4 regions of the Rahnella sp. BIGb0236 genome follow, and region 1 is predicted to be linked to each of the others. Evidence: predicted binding sites of a transcription regulator. Region 1 holds the regulator's gene; each other region holds the start of a gene.
The links. The regulator PurR, encoded in region 1, represses purine synthesis genes. The targets are predictions, from matches to a motif close to CANGCAAACGTTTGCNTG.
Positions count from the first base shown of each region.

Region 2: a site for PurR is predicted at 1,544-1,561, ahead of serA (phosphoglycerate dehydrogenase). Genes of this name have one in related genera too.
Region 3: a site for PurR is predicted at 1,735-1,752, ahead of gltS (sodium/glutamate symporter). Genes of this name have one in related genera too.
Region 4: a site for PurR is predicted at 1,366-1,383, ahead of purL (phosphoribosylformylglycinamidine synthase). Genes of this name have one in related genera too.

Region 1 is NZ_SOAO01000008.1:166,937-170,151, forward strand. Features, by position in the region: gene EDF78_RS17105 (C40 family peptidase) at 1-229, shown strand, start outside; gene purR (HTH-type transcriptional repressor PurR) at 818-1,843, shown strand; gene punR (DNA-binding transcriptional activator PunR) at 1,883-2,788, opposite strand; gene punC (purine nucleoside transporter PunC) at 2,925-3,215, shown strand, end outside.
Region 2 is NZ_SOAO01000016.1:104,137-107,351, reverse strand. Features, by position in the region: gene EDF78_RS22940 (5-formyltetrahydrofolate cyclo-ligase) at 1-156, shown strand, start outside; gene serA (phosphoglycerate dehydrogenase) at 223-1,461, opposite strand; gene rpiA (ribose-5-phosphate isomerase RpiA) at 1,799-2,461, opposite strand; gene EDF78_RS22925 (LysR family transcriptional regulator ArgP) at 2,689-3,215, shown strand, end outside.
Region 3 is NZ_SOAO01000015.1:22,997-26,211, forward strand. Features, by position in the region: gene EDF78_RS22010 (AsmA family protein) at 1-131, opposite strand, end outside; gene EDF78_RS22015 (uracil-xanthine permease family protein) at 286-1,680, opposite strand; gene gltS (sodium/glutamate symporter) at 1,919-3,130, shown strand; gene EDF78_RS22025 (PTS sugar transporter subunit IIC) at 3,186-3,215, opposite strand, start outside.
Region 4 is NZ_SOAO01000002.1:647,850-651,064, reverse strand. Features, by position in the region: gene mltF (membrane-bound lytic murein transglycosylase MltF) at 1-1,201, opposite strand, end outside; gene purL (phosphoribosylformylglycinamidine synthase) at 1,477-3,215, shown strand, end outside.

The sequences.
Region 1 (3,215 bases):
CGATGCGGCACCGGTCAAACGCGGTGAACTGGAAAGCGGCGATCTGGTGTTTTTCAGAATTAATAATCGCGGCGCAGCAGACCATGTGGGTGTTTATGTCGGTAATGGCAAATTCATCCAGTCGCCAAGAACCGGTGAAGACATTAAAATCACCTCACTGGGCGATGATTACTGGCAAGATCACTATGTGGGCGCACGTCGGGTAATGACCCCGAAAACGATCCGATAATAAACAATTCGTTAAGTCTGAAGTTTCGCTAATCAGCCAATGAATAGCATTTAACGAAGAGTTTCTGCAGGGAAGAATGTCGGCGGATAAGGTGACTGCATCACATTGAAAAGGGCGATACCTGTTACCGGGATCGCCCTTTTTTATTGCGGATCGCTTATAAAATCAGTTCATTACCGCAGTAAAGCTGAAAGCGATAATCATAAGCAAAGCGCATACCGTGGTGATCAACGATAATTTCAGGTTGCTGTCCATCAAACCCCCTTTCGGATCAAGTTGTGGCATTTTTTAAGCCACACTAAATGTGTGCCAACGCATTTTCTCATAATTCACATTTAAAATCTTGTGCTGAATGACAATGCTGTCATGAGAATTTTGCTTCCACTTTCCTGCATTATAAGAGAAAATTGTCGGTTACCACGCCTGTGTGCCGGTCGATTTCACCCGAGAGCATTTCACGCCTCATTCTGAAGAATCCACCCAACGATTTCACTGCCCTTTTAGAAGTCAGCAGTTAAATCCACGCAAGCAAACGATTAACATAATGCTAACGTGCTGAAACACGTGAGTTCAGGAGTCATTGTTTACATGGCAACGATTAAAGATGTCGCAAAGCGCGCTGGCGTTTCCACTACAACCGTGTCGCACGTCATCAATAAAACACGTTTCGTCGCCGAAGAAACTAAAGCTGCGGTTCTCCTTGCCATCAAGGACTTACACTATTCGCCAAGCGCCGTGGCGCGCAGCCTGAAGGTTAATAACACCAAAACGATCGGTCTGCTGGCCACCTCCAGTGAAGCGCCCTATTTCGCCGAAGTGATTGAAGCCGTCGAAAACAGCTGCTTCTCCAAAGGCTACACGCTGATTTTGTGTAACTCGCACAACAATCTGGAGAAACAACAGGCTTACCTGCAGATGCTGGCGCAAAAACGCGTCGATGGCTTGCTGGTGATGTGCGCGGAATATCCCGACGAACTGCTTAATATGCTGGAGGAGTACCGCTCAATCCCGATGGTCGTCATGGACTGGGGCGAGGCGCGCAAAAACTTCACCGACAGCATTATTGATAATGCTTTCGAGGGCGGCTACATGGCCGGTCGTTATCTGATTGAACGCGGTCATCGTGATATTGGTGTGATCCCGGGGCAACTGGCGCGTAATACCGGCGGCGGTCGTTTCCAGGGTTTTGTGAAGGCACTGACCGAAGCCAATATTCCTCTGCGTGATGAATGGGTCGTTCAGGGCGATTTTGAACCGGAATCCGGCTATCAGGCGATGCATAAAATCCTGATGCAGAAAAGCCGCCCTACTGCGGTGTTCTGTGGCGGTGACGTGATGGCGATGGGCGCCATTTGTGCTGCCGATGAGCTTGGCCTGCGGGTTCCGCAGGATATCTCTGTGATCGGCTATGACAATGTGCGTAATGCCCGCTATTTCTCACCGGCGCTGACCACGGTTCATCAGCCTAAAGAGCGTCTGGGCGAAATGGCTTTTACCATGTTGCTGGACAGAATTGTCAGTAAGCGCGAAGAATCGCAGACCATCGAAGTGCATCCGAAACTGGTTGAACGCCGTTCCGTGGCCGACGGTCCGTATCGCGACTACCGCCGTTAATTGTGTAACTACGCCTGCCTGTGCAGGCGTTTTTTTTTGCTAATCCCGCAACCATTCCTCATTCATCGTTTCTGTATCGCCCATATAGTCCAGTAACCACGCCAGTGACGGCGACGGATTGCTCTGGTCCCACGTCAGACAACACGGGCTGTCGGGGAAACGATTTTCCAGTGTCAGCACCTGCAATTTATTCTGTTCTATCCACGGGATGACGCGATGAACCGGCATCATGCCGACACATAATCCTTCTGTCAGGCATTCCAGCGCACAGGTCCAGTCAGGCACCACCAGACGTCGCTGGTTGTCGAGCGTCCAGGTATCGCGTTTGGGCAATGTGCGGGAGGTGTCTTCCAGACAGAGCGCCGGATAAGGCCGCAGCTGGTCATCCCTGAGCGAACCGGACAACTGCGCCAGCGGATGTTGGGGGCTGACCACGCAGTGCCAGTCCATGAATCCCATGTCGCGAAAATTAAACCGGCCACCCACCGGTATGGCTCTCGTGGCACCGATAGCCACATCCGCCCTTCCGTCCACCAGCGCATCCCAGACACCGTTAAACACTTCCGAGTGGATGATCAGTTCCGTATCGGGAAAATGGCGGTAAAAATCGAGTACCAGCCTTCGCGTCCGCGCGGGTTTAACAATCCGGTCTACCGCCACGCGTAGTTCGCCGCGCCAGCCGTTAGCGACCTGCTGACACTGGCGACGGGTGGCTATCATTTTTTTTGTCAGAATGCGGGCTTCATCGACAAAAACCTTGCCCGCAGGCGTCAGCACCACGTCACGATGACGGCGTTCAAATAACGGCACTGCCAGCCATTGTTCAAGCTGCCGGACGGTGTAGCTGATGGCAGAAGGCACGCGGTGTAAATCCTGCGCCGCGGCACTAAAGCTGCCCGTTCTTGCCACCGCATCCACCACATCAAGAGCGTATTCTGACCACATATTTTAGCCTTCAACTTTTTTGATAGCAGAGTGCAAATATTAGCGTTTCACAACGCTGTTATCAAAGCGTTAAACTCCGCCTCCGGTACGTAATCTGCGTCAAATCACCTGCAATCACGACATTAACGAGACAATAATGAAACCCTCCTTTGGATTTATGCTCTATCTCGCGGGACTGAGCATGCTCGGCTTTTTAGCCACCGACATGTACCTTCCTGCCTTCAGCGCCATGCAAACCAGTCTGACAACCAGTCCGGGCATGATCAGCGCCAGCCTGAGTATTTTTCTCGGCGGCTTTGCCATCGGCCAGTTGTTGTGGGGGCCGCTGTCCGATCGCATCGGCCGTAAACCGGTATTGCTCATTGGCCTGACACTGTTTGCAGTGGGTTGTCTGGGTGTGTTGTGGGTTGAAAACGTGCGCGCCCTG
Region 2 (3,215 bases), on a different contig from region 1:
GGTTTTTATGACCGCACGCTGGAACGCTGGAAGAATGGCGGACCTTATCCGATTGGTCTGGCGCACGATTGTCAGCATGTCGATGCCCTGCCGGTGGAACACTGGGATGTGCCTTTGCCGCAGGTGATTACCCCCGGCAAAGTATGGACGTGGTAGAAAGAGGCGCTAAACCGCAGACAGCAAAAAGGCGCCCTCAGGCGCCTTTGTCATTTCAGGCTGAGATCAGTAAAGCAGACGGGCGCGGATGGTGCCCGGAATGGCCTTCATCAGCTGCAACGCGGTATTCAGTGTTGCGGTATCTGTTTCTGCATCGATAACCACATAACCGATTTCAGGGCTGGTTTGCAGATACTGTGCAGCAATGTTGATACCTTGCTCCGCGAAAATCTGGTTGATGCTGGTCAGCACGCCCGGACGGTTTTCGTGGATATGCAGCAGACGGCTGGCTTTCTCGGTGTGAGCGGGCAGCGATGCTTCCGGGAAGTTAACCGCTGACAGCGTGGAACCGTTGTCAGAGTATTTCGCCAGTTTGCCTGCCACTTCGAGGCCGATACCTTCCTGCGCTTCCATGGTGGAACCGCCGATGTGTGGCGTCAGCAGCACGTTATCGAATTCACACAGCGGTGAATTAAACGGATCGCTGTTGGTTGCCGGTTCTTCCGGGAAGACGTCGATGGCCGCGCCGGACAAATGTTTGCTGCGCAGTGCATTGCACAGCGCAGGAATGTCGATCACGGTGCCACGTGAGGCGTTGATCAGCAGTGCGCCCGGCTTCATCTGTGCCAGCTGCACTTCAGAAATCATGTCTTTGGTGCTCAGGGTTTCCGGCACATGTAACGTCACGACGTCGCTGGTGTTGAGCAATTCTTCCAGCGAGGCAATCGGCTGCGCATTACCCAATGGCAATTTGCTTTCGATGTCGTAATAGAAGACGCGCATCCCCAGGCTTTCCGCGAGGATCCCCAACTGCGTACCGATGTGGCCGTAACCAATGATGCCCAGACGTTTGCCGCGCGCTTCGAAGGATCCGACTGCCAGCTTGTTCCAGACACCACGGTGTGCTTTGGCGTTGGCTTCCGGAATGCCGCGCATCATCAGCAGCATTTCGCCCAGTACCATTTCCGCCACAGAACGGGTATTGGAGAACGGCGCGTTAAAGACCGGAACACCGCGACGGGTGGCGGCTTTCAGATCCACCTGATTGGTACCGATACAGAAACAGCCAACAGCCACCAGTTTTTCTGCTGCCTGGAACACTTCTTCAGTCAGCTGAGTACGCGATCGGAGTCCAACAAAGTGCGCATCACGGATCGATTCTTTCAGCGATTGCGTGTCTAAAGCACCTTTGTGAAATTCAATATTGGTGTAACCCGCTGCACGGAGTGTATCAACCGCACTTTGGTGGACGCCTTCCACTAACAAAAATTTAATCTTGTCTTTCTCAAGTGATACTTTTGCCATTTCCCGACCCTATATTTTCTGACTGAAATCTGACTGCAAGGTGACTGCTCCCCGTCAACATAACAAAAAATCCGCCATCATCAATACAAACGATTGCCTGCCCGGTAGCAGAAGGCTCACCGCGCGTGATGGTTTTTAGCATTTCATGCTGGTTAGATTTTGCGGAGCCAGACGTTCTGGAGGAGAAACACAGGAATGTGACATAAGTCACCAAATTACGGCTTCTGAAGAAAAGATGATTCAGTCAGAAAATTATCATCTTCATAACATTGCGTTATGACAGGAGTGTGTCTGGCTGCTTTTGTCTGAGCAGCCAGATCTTCTGCTTATCGCTGTCTTATTTCAGCTTAACAGTTTTAACGCCTTCAGATGTCCCGACCAGCGCCACGTCCGCGCCACGGTTAGCAAACAGCCCCACCGTCACCACACCGGCAATACTGTTGATCTTATTTTCCATCGCGACGGCATCGACGATATTCAGATTATGCACATCGAGGATCACGTTACCGTTATCGGTCAGCACATTCTGGCGGTACTCCGGCAGGCCGCCGAGTTTCACCAGTTCACGCGCCACATAAGAACGTGCCATCGGGATCACTTCCACCGGCAGCGGGAATTTGCCCAGCACATCGACCTGTTTGGAAGCATCCACAATGCAGATGAATTTTTTGGCGATCGCGGCAATGATTTTTTCACGGGTCAGCGCAGCACCGCCGCCTTTGATCATCTGCATTGAGCCGTTGATTTCATCGGCACCGTCAACGTACACATCCAGAGAATCCACTTCGTTGCTGTCGAAAACATGAATGCCTAAGCTTTTCAGTTTTGCGGTGGAGGCATCGGAGCTGGACACTGCGCCTTCGATCTGGCCTTTGACAGAACCCAGTGCATCAATGAAATGCGCGGCGGTAGATCCGGTGCCGACACCTACAATGGTGCCCGGAGTCACGTAATCCAGCGCGGCCCAGCCGACTGCTTTTTTCAATTCTTCCTGCGTCATAATGGCTTCTCTGTCTGATAACACGAAAGTGCTGTGAATAGTGGGATGAAACGAATTCTGCCGGTGATTATAAAGCATGTCCCGGCAAATTGGGCGACCAGGTGCGTGACCAGATCACACTTATTAAGTGCAATTGTGCTGCCATTCCTCCGATTTTCCTCACCACAAAACCTGACAATCTGTGGCATAGTGTCCGGATAAAATTAAATCCAAGGGACAGAATTCCGATGAAACGCCCGGACTATAGAACGCTACAGGCACTGGACGCGGTGATCCGTGAGCGCGGTTTTGAGCGCGCTGCGCAGAAACTTTGCATCACACAATCGGCGGTCTCTCAGCGTATTAAACAACTGGAAAATTTATTCGGCCAGCCGCTGCTGGTGCGTACCGTTCCGCCTCGCCCGACCGAGCAGGGTCAGAAACTGCTGGCGTTGTTACATCAGGTGGAATTGCTGGAAGAAGAGTGGCTGGGCAGTGACAGCAACAATGAAAGCAATGATACGCCGCTGTTGCTTTCGCTGGCGGTCAACGCCGACAGCCTGGCAACCTGGCTGTTACCGGCACTGAAATCGGTGCTGGTTGATTCCCCTATCCGCCTGAATTTACAGGTGGAAGATGAAACGCGCACTCAGGAACGTCTGCGTCGCGGCGAAGTGGTCGGGGCGGTGAGTATTCAGCCACAACCGTTGCCAAGCTGTCTGGTGGATCAATTGGGTGCGCTGGACTATCTGTTTGTCGGCTCCAAGCCTTTTGC
Region 3 (3,215 bases), on a different contig from region 1:
TCGCTGTTGTTGCTGATCCAGCGGCTGACCCAGCCAGCGGCCCAGCGCGTTTGCAACAGGACGTACACCAGCACGATCGCCAGTACCAGAAGTAAGGCGAACGTCAGCAAAATTTTACCGATAAATCTCATCGTCTGGAGCCCTGTAGCGGGAAAGTGGAAAAAAGATTCTTTGTTTATGCCGCAAACAGCGACTTTTCTCAACAGGTTAGCAGAATGGAGACAATAAAAAGCGGCAGGGGTTCCAGACCCTCTGCCGCTGTTGCACGCGGATTACATCCTGTGTTTACTTCTCGTGAGGGAAAACCAGATTCAGAACTATCGCAGTAATCCCGCCTGCCGCAATACCGGATGACAGCAAGGTTTTCAGCCAGTCGGGCGCGAATTGCAGGATCAGCGGTTGCTGGGAAACACCCATACCGACGGCCAGAGAAAGCGCCATGATCATAATCGCGCGGCGGTTCAGGCGCTCGCGGGAAACAATACGCACACCGGATGCGGCAATGGTGCCGAACATCACGATGGTCGCGCCGCCCAGAACCGGTTCAGGAATATGCTGCACAAATCCGGCCACCGCCGGGAACAGACCCAGTACGATCAGCATCAGCGCGACAACAAAACCGACATAGCGGCTGGCAACACCGGTCAGCTGAATCACGCCGTTGTTTTGCCCGAAACATGAATTCGGGAAAGTGTTAAATACCGCAGACAGCATTGAGTTCAGGCCGTTTGCCAGAACACCGCCTTTGATGCGCTTCATATAGAGCGGGCCGCTGACCGGCTGCTCCGAAACGTCTGAGGTCGCGGTAATATCACCGATAGTTTCCAGCGATGTCACCATGAAAATCAGCATCAGCGGGATCAGCAGATTCCAGTCAAAACCCAGCCCGTAATACAGCGGCGTCGGTAAGGTTATCCAGTTGCTTTGGGTGGCTGGCGCAGCCGCGGTCGGCAACATCCCCATCATCCAGGCCACCAGATAACCCACAGCCATGGCGATCACCAGAGAAGCGACACGCAGGTACGGGTTGCGCTGACGGTTCAGCAGAACAATCACCACCAGCACCACGGCGGCCAGCAACAGATTTTTCGGTGCGCCGAAAGTGTGATCACTCATGGCGGAGTAACCGCCGCCAATCGACGTCAGCCCGACCTGAATCAGTGACAGCCCGATAATCATCACCACGATGCCGGAAACCAGCGGCGTGATAATGCGGCGCGCGAGATGCAGGAAACGGGACAGGATGATTTCAGTACAGGAAGCCAGCATCAGCGTGCCGAACAGCGCGGCCATCATGGTCGGTACATCTGCGCCGCCATTCTTCAGTGCCATTCCGCCCATGATCAGCGGTGCCACAAAGTTAAAGCTGGTGCCCTGAATGGACAGCAAACCGGAACCGACCGGCCCCCAGGTTTTAATCTGCAAAATAGACGCAAGACCGGAGGCGAACAGCGACATGCTGATGATGTGCTGAGTGTCCTGTGCAGGCAGACCCAGCGCCTGACAAATCAGTAATGCCGGTGTGATCACCGCAACAAACATCGCCAGCAAGTGCTGACAGGCGGCAAATAACGTCTGAGGTAAAGGCGGGCGGTCTTCGAGCCGGTAAATCAGTTCACTTTTTTGCTGGCGGGAGAGATCGGGTTGCTGTGTTTCTTGTTCTGCGGTTTGCGAACTCATGTTGTGGCATTCCAATAAGCGGCAAAGCGGGCATTTTTATTGAAATTAACGACAAAAGCAATCGTTTGCTATCAGCAATTTTCAGTGGCTGGTTTGAGTTTAGGTGGCGTTTATGGCCTGTTTTTCTTGCGTAATGCAGCGTGAATGACTTCTAATTCAGCCTCTGGGAAAAAAACGGTAAGCGAAAAGTTTATAACGTAATAATTTTATTGGATTTATTTTAGAATGGAGTTCGTCAATGATTCAACTCGATACCTACGGCACACTGGTTGCCGCCACGTTGGTACTCCTTTTAGGACGAAAATGCGTCCAGTCGGTCAAATTCCTCAATAAATACACCATTCCTGAACCCGTCGCCGGAGGGTTACTGGTCGCTTTGCTGCTGCTGATCGCCAATCAGATGTTCGGCTGGGAAGTCGGTTTCGACATGTCCTTAAAAGAGCCACTGATGCTGGCATTTTTTGCGACGATTGGCCTTAACGCCAATCTGGCAAGCCTGAGAGCAGGGGGAAAATCCCTTTTCCTGCTGGTTTTTGTGGTTGTGGGTTTATTGCTTTTGCAAAATGCCATCGGTATCGGCATGGCGAAAATGCTCGGTCTGGATCCGCTGATGGGGCTGCTGGCGGGGTCAATTACCCTTTCCGGTGGTCACGGCACCGGCGCGGCGTGGAGCAAGCTGTTCACCGAGCGTTATGGTTTTGAAAACGCGACAGAAGTTGCCATGGCCTGTGCGACCTTCGGTCTGGTACTCGGTGGGATTATCGGTGGCCCGGTGGCGCGCTATCTGGTGAGCCATTCTTCCACACCTCACGGCACACCTGAGGATACGGTCGACCCGAGCGCCTTTGAGAAACCGTCGATTGGCAGAATGATCACGCCCCTGGTAATGGTGGAAACCATCGCGCTGATTGCGATCTGCCTGACCGCGGGGACGCACATCTCCGGCCTGTTGCAGGGTTCGGCATTTGAAATCCCGACATTTGTCTGCGTGCTCTTCGTTGGTGTGATCCTGAGTAATGTGCTGGCATGGCTGGGTTTTTATCGTGTCTTCGATCGCGCAGTGTCCGTGCTGGGTAATGTCAGCTTGTCGCTGTTCCTCGCCATGGCATTGATGAGTCTGAAGTTATGGGAGATGGCGTCACTGGCGCTGCCGATGATGGCGATTCTGATGGTACAAACCCTCGCGATGGCGCTTTACGCGATTTTTGTCACTTATCGCGTGATGGGGAAAAACTACGACGCGGCGGTGCTGGCGGCCGGGCACTGCGGTTTCGGACTGGGCGCGACGCCGACAGCCATTGCCAATATGCAGGCGATCACCAATCAGTTTGGTCCTTCGCATCTTGCGTTTCTGGTGGTGCCGATGGTGGGCGCCTTCTTCATCGATATCGCCAATGCGATTGTCATTAAACTCTATCTGATGCTGCCGATATTCCCGGCTATCAGCTAAAAAAAACAGGCACAGAAACATCGCTTCTGTGCCTGTCTCCTTCCTTCCCTGCCTGTTATTGCGTGGCGTCGGCCTTTTCAGAGAA
Region 4 (3,215 bases), on a different contig from region 1:
TTTGCTGTGCCGTCAGTTTACGGGCATCGAGCATATGTCCGTACCCCATGTTATAGGCCGCCAGCGCAAACCAGATCCGTTCATCCTGCGGAATCGTCTCCGGCATTTTCGCCATCAGATGCGACAGATACTGTGCGCCCCCGCGGATACTCTGCTCGGCATCGGTGCGGTCATCCACATCAAGCCCTCCCGCCGTTGCCCGGGTCAGCATCATGATCCCGCGCACGCCGGTCGGCGATTTGGCCTGCGGATCCCAGTGAGATTCCTGATAGGCGATGGCCGCCAGCAGACGCCAGTCGATGTCCTGCGCATACTTCTCAAACAGCGGTTGCAGGTCCGGCAGCGTACTGTCGATGGCTTTGAGGAATGTCCGCGTATCGACGTAATCAAAATCACCGACGTGACCGAGGTATTTCTCCTCGAGTTTTTCCAGCGTACCGTCTTCTGAAATCTGGCTGAAGAAGTCGAGCATGGCGGCAGACAGGCTGTCGTCATCCGGCACCTTGCGGTAATACCAGGTCACCGGCTCGTCTTCCGTCGCATCAAAAGCAACAGCCAGACGCGGATAAACGCGCTGCATCAGCGCGATGGTCACCGAGTCACCCAGTGTGTAATCCAGCTTGCCGGTTTCCACCTGTTGCAGCAGGTCACGCGGTGACATTTTGTCGGTGGTCGTCCAGGTCAGATCCGGGTATTTGCTTTTGGCCGCTTCCAGTGTCGGGATGTGTGCCGTACCCGCAGAGACCATCAGCGAGCCTTTCACATCCGCGAAACTCTTCGGACGCGGGGCACCCTGCCGGTAAACCAGTTGCTGAGAGATGGAATAATATTCAGGCCCGGCACGGTAGTTTTTCAGCCGCTCATTGTTGTAGACCAGACCCGACGCCAGTAAATCGGCTTTATTGTGATCGAGACTGTCAAACATGGCGTCAACCGTGGTGTGCTGCGTGACGACCAACTGCACGCCCAGATAATCTGCAAAGCGTTTAGCCAGTTCGTAATCGAAGCCGAGATTGCCTTCCGGGGAGTCCATAAAAGTCAGTGGAGAATTGAGCGTGCTGACGCGCAATTCTCCACGGGATTTTATTTGATCCAGCAGGTCGCCTTCACCTCTGTGCCACGGGACGGCTGGCCATAAGGCCAGTGCCAGCAACAGGGCGGCGATCCCCATCAGAACATAATTAATTTTTAGTCGCGTCAAATAGTTATCTCGCTGCGGCGCTCTTGTTTTTTTACGCTATGCTGTGCAGTTTGTATGGTTATATCCCCAGTGCTGACGCATTTTGCTCAACAAAACGGCAGTCTGCAACTTTATTCATGATACCCGTAAGATATGTGGGCCTATAAATGAATATCAAGTTTCACTACGCAAACGGTTTCGTCGGACGCCGGCTTTCTTTATAATAGCCCGCGTTTTCCCCCTGTTGCGCCCAATGAAGCACTGTGGTCAGTGTCTTCGAAGACGAGAGATCTGTGATTATGGAAATACTGCGTGGTTCGCCCGCTTTGTCGGCTTTTCGCATTAACAAATTATTGTCACGTTGTCAGGAAGCCCGCCTTCCGGTCAGCGATATCTACGCCGAATATGTACACTTTGCCGATGTCAGCGCGCCGCTGAATTCGGACGAACAAACCAAGTTACAACGCCTCCTGAAATACGGTCCTTCTCTCGCTGAACACGCTCCTTCTGGTCGTTTACTGCTGGTCACTCCGCGCCCCGGCACCATTTCTCCCTGGTCTTCCAAAGCCACCGACATCGCGCACAACTGCGGTTTGTCGCAGGTTCTGCGTCTTGAGCGCGGTCTGGCCTTTTATGTACAGGCACCGCAACTGACCGAAGCACAGTGGAACGAACTGGGCGCGTTGCTGCATGACCGCATGATGGAAACCGTCTTCACTCAGCCTGAAGATGCCAGCGCGCTGTTCGCGCAGCATCAGCCTGCGCCGGTGCAGCATGTGGATATCCTGGGCGTTGGCCGTGGCGCACTGGAAGCCGCCAACATCAAATTAGGTCTGGCGCTGGCGCAGGACGAAATTGATTACCTGATGGAAGCCTTTACGTCGTTGGGGCGCAACCCGACTGACATCGAACTCTATATGTTCGCACAGGCCAACTCGGAACACTGCCGTCATAAAATCTTCAACGCAGACTGGATTATCGACGGCGAAACGCAGCCGAAATCCCTGTTCAAGATGATCAAAAACACCTTCGAACAGACCCCTGATCACGTGCTGTCGGCGTATAAAGATAACGCCGCCGTGATGGAAGGTTCGCAGGTCGGCCGTTTCTACGCCGATGCGAAAGACGGTCTGTACGATTTCCATCAGGAGCAGGCGCATATCCTGATGAAGGTTGAAACCCATAACCACCCGACGGCGATCTCTCCGTGGCCGGGCGCGGCAACGGGTTCCGGTGGTGAAATCCGTGACGAAGGCGCAACCGGTCGCGGTGCAAAACCAAAAGCCGGTCTGGTGGGTTTTTCTGTGTCCAACCTGCGTATTCCGGGCTTTGAACAGCCGTGGGAAGAAGATTTCGGTAAACCGGATCGTATCGTCACCGCGCTGGATATCATGACCGACGGCCCGCTGGGCGGCGCGGCATTTAACAACGAATTTGGTCGTCCGGCGCTGCTGGGCTACTTCCGGACTTACGAAGAAAACGTTAACAGCCACAACGGACCTGAGCTGCGCGGTTACCACAAACCGATCATGCTGGCGGGCGGTATCGGCAACATCCGCGCGGATCACGTGCAGAAAGGCGAAATCACCGTGGGCGCGAAACTGATCGTGCTCGGCGGCCCGGCGATGAATATCGGTCTGGGCGGCGGCGCGGCATCTTCCATGGCATCCGGTCAGTCGGATGCGGATCTGGATTTTGCTTCCGTACAGCGCGACAACCCGGAAATGGAACGCCGCTGTCAGGAAGTGATCGACCGTTGCTGGCAGCTTGGCGAAGCCAACCCGATCCTGTTCATCCATGACGTCGGTGCAGGCGGTTTATCCAACGCCATGCCGGAACTGGTCAGCGATGGCAACCGTGGCGGCCGTTTCCAGTTGCGTGACATCCTCAACGACGAGCCGGGCATGAGCCCGCTGGAAGTCTGGTGTAACGAATCGCAGGAACGTTACGTACTGGCGGTGTCTCCGGCACAGCTGGAACAGTTCGATGCGATTTGCCAGCGTGAACGCGCACCTTACGCGGTCATCGGTGAAGC